3 regions of the Paraburkholderia sp. BR10872 genome follow, and region 1 is predicted to be linked to each of the others. Evidence: predicted binding sites of a transcription regulator. Region 1 holds the regulator's gene; each other region holds the start of a gene.
What was found. Region 1 encodes LexA, which represses DNA repair genes until DNA is damaged. Its sites were predicted from a motif close to ACTGTATNNNNATACAGT; they were not measured.
Positions count from the first base shown of each region.

Region 2: a site for LexA is predicted at 896-913, ahead of recA (recombinase RecA). Genes of this name have one in related genera too.
Region 3: a site for LexA is predicted at 1,176-1,193, ahead of AB4Y43_RS21370 (VRR-NUC domain-containing protein). Genes of this name have one in related genera too.

Region 1 is NZ_JBFRCN010000003.1:130,606-132,868, forward strand. It holds gene AB4Y43_RS04060 (DUF2939 domain-containing protein) at 1-437, opposite strand, end outside; gene AB4Y43_RS04065 (hypothetical protein) at 534-911, opposite strand; gene lexA (transcriptional repressor LexA) at 976-1,626, opposite strand; gene AB4Y43_RS04075 (sulfate ABC transporter substrate-binding protein) at 1,920-2,263, shown strand, end outside.
Region 2 is NZ_JBFRCN010000028.1:77,748-80,010, reverse strand. It holds gene recA (recombinase RecA) at 1-816, opposite strand, end outside; gene AB4Y43_RS21865 (response regulator transcription factor) at 1,065-1,829, shown strand; gene AB4Y43_RS21860 (sensor histidine kinase N-terminal domain-containing protein) at 1,842-2,263, shown strand, end outside.
Region 3 is NZ_JBFRCN010000027.1:65,637-67,899, forward strand. It holds gene AB4Y43_RS21360 (DUF3443 domain-containing protein) at 1-361, shown strand, start outside; gene AB4Y43_RS21365 (hypothetical protein) at 493-1,080, opposite strand; gene AB4Y43_RS21370 (VRR-NUC domain-containing protein) at 1,201-2,263, shown strand, end outside.

The sequences.
Region 1 (2,263 bases):
GCGGATGGCGCGCCGGATTCCGCTGGCGGCGGCGCGTGTGGCCGGTCGCCGGGCTTGCCCGTCGGCGGCATACCATCGAGCAGGGCGGCCACGCCTTCCGGTGTGGCGTAGGCATCCACGAGCGGACTAATCAGTGCCGCGCCAATTACGGCGCCGAGGATCAGCAACGGATTGCTGCTGTGCTGCCCCTCGACGCGCCGGTGCAGCATCTCGCCCACCTGCTGTTTCAGGCTCAGGCGCAGCGCAGGGTAATCGACGTATTCGTTGAGCGCGACGGCGTCACGCGCGTCGGCCGCGGCTTTCATGTGTTTCACCGCGATATAGGGCGACGCATAGGCGTAGCCGATCGCGGCAACGACCATTGCGACGGCGACCGTGATCGCAACGGGCTTTTTCCAGCCTTGGGTCTTGCGCGGGGTAGAGAGAGATTCCGTCATCGGCATAGGGCAAATCGTTTAAACACGGTGTTGACCGCAAACCGGGCCAAACGATCCCGCCCGTAACCTCTTCTCACATTTGGGCAGCGTTGCTGCTTACTTCGCGAGTGCCGCGGGCAGGTCGCTGTGCTGCTCGGCGATGCAGCGGTCGATTGCGCGGCAAACCGCGTCGACCGTGCCGACTAGGATGAGCCGCGACGGACCCTGATAGACGCGCACGGGCGCGCGGCGCATGGGCTGTTCGGTGTTGAGCGTGCTGTTGAGCGACACGCGCGCAAACGCCGGCTGTGCCGAGGGCAGCACGGGCAGGTCGGCTGTGCTGGCCGCCTCCATCTCAGGCGAGTCTTCGAAGAGCGAGCCGCTCAGTGCGGCAGCCGAACCGCGGACTTCGCGGACCGCGCACGAGGCGATTCCACGGAGATGGCGAAGGCGGCCGAATTGGCGGAAGGGCAGCAGGCGGGCAAGACGTTCCATGACTCTCTCCAGGTATGCGCAGATGGTGCGCAAACAATATGCAAACCGCGCTGAGACGGATTCCTTAGAATTCGGTGGGGCGGATCAGCCCGACCGCGATGCCTTCGAGCGCGAATTCCGCGCTGCCGGCCTCGACGAATATATTGTCGTAATCGGGGTTCTCGGCGATGAGCTCGAGCCCGTTCGGACGGCGCTTCAGGCGCTTGACGGTGACGTCGTCGCCGAGGCGCGCCACGATGATCTGGCCGTCTTTCGCTTCGGCCTTTTTCTGCACGGCGAGCAGGTCGCCGTCGAGGATGCCGGCGTCGCGCATGGAAAGGCCGCGCACCTTCAACAGGTAGTCGGGGCGGCTCGAGAAGAGCGCCGGGTCGCACATGTAGTTCTGCGAGATGTGCTCCTGCGCGAGGATCGGGCTACCCGCAGCGACGCGGCCGACGAGCGGCAGCGAGAGCTGCATGATGCTCGGGTGCGGGAGCGTGAACTGGTGCGGCAGGTCGTCGGGCCCCGGCACGAGGCGGATGCCGCGCGAGGCGCCCGCAGCCAGTTCGATCACGCCCTTGCGCGCCAGCGCACGCAGATGCTCCTCCGCGGAGTTGGCGGAGCTGAAGCCGAGTTCCGCCGCGATCTCGGCGCGCGTGGGCGGAAAGCCTGTGCGCTCGATGGCCCGGCGAACCAGATCGAAAACCTGCTGCTGTCGTGCGGTGAGTTTGGTCATGGCGCCACTGTATGTTTGAACAGGTAACTGTATTTTTATACAGTACTCGCCACTTTTCAAGTGTTACTTGAAGTTCATCGACTGAACGTTGCCATCAGGCCGTTTTCCCGTGTTTGCGCGGATGAAGCCACGCTTTAACAGCGACTTCCTCTGTCCTTACCACTTTTGCGTATTAAAAAATAAGAAAACATCATTTTTAATAATGTAAGGAGATCGCTAGACTGGCCTCCATCGTTAGCTGCAGTTTCATCAATGAGCGCAAACGAGCACACACGAGAACGGAGAACAGATAGATGGGCACGACACATACGGGGCGCGCGGGCTGGCTGAAAACACTGGCGGCAAAACTGGTCATCGGCGTTGCGCCGCTCGTCGGCGTCACGGCGATGGCGGCTATGGTGCCGCTGGCCGCTCACGCGGATACATCGCTGCTCAACGTCTCCTACGATCCGACGCGCGAGCTGTACCAGGACATCAACGAAGCCTTCATCAAGCAGTGGAAGGCGAAGACGGGCGAAACGCTCACCATCAAACAGTCGCATGGCGGCTCGGGCGCACAGGCGCGCTCGGTGCTCGACGGTCTGCAGGCCGACGTCGCGACGCTCGCGCTGGCATGGGACATCGACGCGCTCGCCAA
Region 2 (2,263 bases), on a different contig from region 1:
AATGTCGAAAACGGCTTCGCGGAACGGCGGCGAGACCTTGTTCTTCACGACCTTCACACGCGTTTCGCTACCGATCACTTCGTCGTTCTTCTTGATCGAACCGATGCGGCGAATGTCCAGACGCACCGACGAATAGAACTTGAGCGCGTTGCCGCCCGTGGTGGTTTCCGGGTTGCCGAACATCACGCCGATCTTCATGCGGATCTGGTTGATGAAGATCACCATGCAGTTCGTCTTCTTGATCGTGCCGGTGAGCTTGCGCAGCGCCTGCGACATCAGACGCGCCTGCAGACCCGGCAGCGAGTCGCCCATTTCGCCTTCGATTTCCGCCTTCGGCACGAGCGCCGCGACCGAGTCGATCACGATCATGTCGATCGAGCCCGAGCGCACCAGCGCGTCGGTGATTTCGAGCGCCTGCTCGCCCGTGTCCGGCTGCGAGATGAGCAGTTCGGGCACGTTCACGCCGAGCTTGGCGGCGTATTGCACGTCGAGCGCGTGTTCCGCGTCGATGAACGCCGCCGTGCCGCCGAGCTTTTGCATTTCGGCGATGACCTGCAGCGTGAGCGTGGTCTTACCCGACGATTCCGGACCGTAGATCTCGACCACCCGGCCGCGCGGCAAACCACCCACGCCAAGTGCGATGTCGAGGCCGAGCGACCCGGTGGAGACTACCTGGATGTCCTCGACCGCCTCGCCGTCGCCGAGTCGCATGATCGACCCCTTGCCGAACTGCTTTTCGATCTGCGCGAGCGCGGCGGCCAGCGCCTTGCTCTTTTCAGCAGTCAGCCCAGCCGAGCCTTTCTTGCTATCTTCCATGAATCGTCCTTTGCTATGATGAACGGCGTCTCGTGACCATGCGCACGCCTCATTCGGGCTAATGCACACGAACGCAGACACTGTATAAAAAAACAGTGGTTTTGGCAAGCCTTTCTGGCTATCCAGAACCGCGAATTTCGGGAGACCGCCGCGCGTCGCCTGGCCGCGCCTTCAAGGACGCGGCGCGGCGCGGGTGTTACGAGCCTGACTACGAGGTCTAAAAGCCTCGAAGGCGACGCTGGCGCAACATGCGAATCCTCATTGCCGAAGACGACAGCATACTCGCGGATGGACTCGTGAGATCACTCCGCCAATCTGGCTATGCCGTTGATCACGTGCGTAGCGGCGTGGATGCCGATACCGCGTTGTCGATGCAGTCGTTCGACCTCCTGATCCTCGATCTGGGCCTGCCGAAAATGCCGGGCCTCGAAGTGCTGCGCCGTTTGCGCGCGCGCAATTCCAACCTGCCCGTGCTGATCCTCACCGCCGCCGACAGCGTGGACGAGCGCGTCAAAGGCCTCGACCTCGGCGCCGACGACTACATGGCCAAGCCTTTCGCGCTCAACGAGCTCGAAGCGCGCGTGCGTGCGCTCACGCGGCGGGGTGCGGGCGGCGGCCCGACCGTCGTGCGGCACGGCGCGCTGGCGTTCGACCAGGTGGGGCGCATTGCGCGCATCAACGACCAGGTGCTCGATCTTTCCGCGCGCGAACTGGGCGTGCTCGAAGTGCTGCTGCAGCGGCTCGGGCGGCTCGTCTCGAAGGAGCAGCTCGTCGACCATCTGTGCGAATGGGGCGAAGAAGTCAGCAATAACGCCATCGAAGTCTACGTGCACCGGCTGCGCAAGAAAATCGAAGCGGGCGGCGTGCGCATCGTGACCGTGCGCGGGCTCGGCTACTGCCTCGAAAAGGAGGCGAAGGAAGCGCAGGCCGGCGCAGGCCAGACGCCCGCCCGGACCGAGGCCGGCACGCCCGACGCCGCGCCGGCGATGCCCGCCAGCCACCACTTCAAGTAGGCAGGATCGACGATGGCCGGGCGTCCTCCCATCGCGCGCGCCGTGCCGCCCAAGGGCGCCGCAGGCGTTGCGGGCCCGGCCGGCGACAGCGTTTCGGGCGCGACCGCATTCGCGGCCGACGCCCTCGACGACGACGCGCGCGACGCCCGCTACGCCAATCCGTTCGCCCCGCCCGACGAAGCCGAAGCCGCCGCCGAGGCCCGCCCGCGCTCGCTCTTCGGGGAGATTCTCGACTGGATGCTCGCGCCCCTGCTGCTGCTCTGGCCGATGAGCATCGCGGTCACGTATCTCGTGGCGAAATCGATCGCCAACGCCCCGTTCGACCGCGCGCTCGAAACCGACGCCTATGTGCTCGCGCGCCAGATCCAGCCCGTCAACGGCGTGGCCGAGCTGACACTGCCCGCCTCCACGCGCGACTTCCTGCGCGCCGATAA
Region 3 (2,263 bases), on a different contig from region 1:
TGTGAAGACGACGACATCGGACGGCACGGTCTACTCGCTGAGCTACCTCGACACGGGCTCGAACGCGCTGTACTTCAACAGCCCGACGATGACGCGCTGCGGGTTCTGGTATTGCCCGAGTTCGCCGGTCAGCCTCGGTGCGACGATAGCCGGCATCGACGGTGTGGGCGCTTCCGTGACCTTCGCGGTCGCAAGCTCGACGACGCTGCTCGCCACCGGCAACTGGGCCTTCAGCAATCTCGCTGGCTACAACGGTCGCGCGTTCGGCTGGGGACTGCCGTTCTTCTTCGGGCGCCGCGTGTTCACGGCGATCGCCTTGCAGGACACGCCTGCAGGCAGCGGACCATTCTTCGCGTTTTGAGCGCGCCGGCGATCACCCAAGCCTTGTCAGCCACAAACGACGAAGGCCTCATGCGAGGCCTTCATGAGCGCAGAATGCGCCAACGACGGGTGCTGCCGTAGCAACGCCACGGCGAGCAGCGTGCGTTCGTTTTAATCGTTCGAGGCGTTCGGGTCGGGCGTGGTCTTCGCGAGCTTAGGCGGCGCGAGCCAGCGGAACGTCGCGAGGCCCGACTCGTTGAAGGTGCACTCCGCGGCCGCCGGTGTGCCGACGGCCTTCTTGATACCAAGCTTTGCGACCAGCGCGGCGACCGGCGTGGTCGGCTTGCCCTCTGGCGTGCCGCCTTGGGCGACCGGAGCGGTGGGAACCGAAATCGTGCCGGGCAGCGCCGCCGCCTGCACCATCGGCGCCGTGACCGTGGGCGCCTCGTTGGCGCCCTGCGCCGTGGTGGACGCCGCCGCCGATGCGGCCGATGCGGCCGACGCCGCCGACGCCGACGGCGCCGAGGCGACCACGGCGGCCGAAGCCGCGCCGTTCTCGAGCTGCCCTTCGACCACCACACGGGCGCCACGATACGTCGTCGCGCTATGCGTGACCTTAAGGTCGCCGAGCGTCGCCTCGGCAAGGCGGCTACGCATCGCCTCTTCGCAGGCGCTGGTGTTGCGGTACTGCGCCGCGCATCCCGCGAGCAGGGTGACGGCGGCCGCGAGGCCGGCGAAGCATGCGTTACGTGTGTTCATCGCTCATCCGATTTTCAGGCTGCGGCAATTGTAGCGTACGGGGCGGGGAATCCCTGACGGCGCTCGCGCCCACCTGCGACCCTGCTATCATCGCTGCTGTATATCCGTACAGTGCCACGCGTGCTTCCCGACTCTCCCGATCCGTTCTATTACCTCGCGAACTTCGAGCGTGCGCTAGCGTGGCTCGACGCGCGCTGCGCCGACCTGTTCGACGACGCCGAGCGCCGCTTCGCCGACGAATTCGTGCAGGTGCCGCAAGCATCTCGCGCGCTCTTCGTGCGCATGCTGATGCGTAAGGGTCCCTATTTTCGCGCCAGCCGGCTCGCGTACGACGAGATCGGCTGCCCGCGCGCGGCTGCGGCACCGCTCGTCGCGGCGGGTTGGCTCGACGACGCGCCCGCACTCGATCTCGGCGCGCTCGCCGCGCTCGTGACGAAAGCCGAACTGCAAGCGCTCGCCGAGCGTCTTGGCATCGCGCTCGAAGCTCGCGCCACGCGCGCGGCAACGCTCGAGGCGCTCGATGCACACTATGCCGCCGCGCCCGAACCGCGCGACTGGCGTGCGTGGTTCCCGGCCTCGTCCGACACTGTGCTTTTGTTCGCGAGCGCCCCGCTCTGCGAGCGCCTGCGCCTGATGTTCTTCGGCAACCTGCATCAGGACTGGTCGGAGTTCGTGCTCGCCGACCTCGGCGTCTTTCGCTACGAAAGCGTGCCCTTCGATCACGCCTCGCGTGCGTTCCAGCGACGCGAGGACATCGACGCGTATCTGGCGCTGCGCGATTGCCGCGACGGACTCGAGAGCGCCGCCGACACCCAGGACTTCGACGCTGCCGGCGCCATCACCGCAACACTCGCAGCACTCGACGCGCTGGCCCCGCGCACGCAAGCGAACGCCTGGCTGCGCGCTCGCCACGACAAGCTGCGTCACGCCGCGGGGCTCGCCGCCGAGCGCGCGGGCGAACCCGAACTCGCGTGGCGCGCTTATCTCGACTGCGCTCACCCTGAATCGCGTTACCGCCGCGTGCGTGTGCTCGAACAACTGAACCGACGCGAGGAAGCGCTGGCGCTCGCGCAGACCATTGCCGATGCGCCCGCGAACGAAGAGGAAGCGCAGCGCGCGGCGCGCACGCTCGGGCGTCTCGCGCGCACCCGGGCGAAGTCGAAGACGAGCGCCGGGCCGGGGT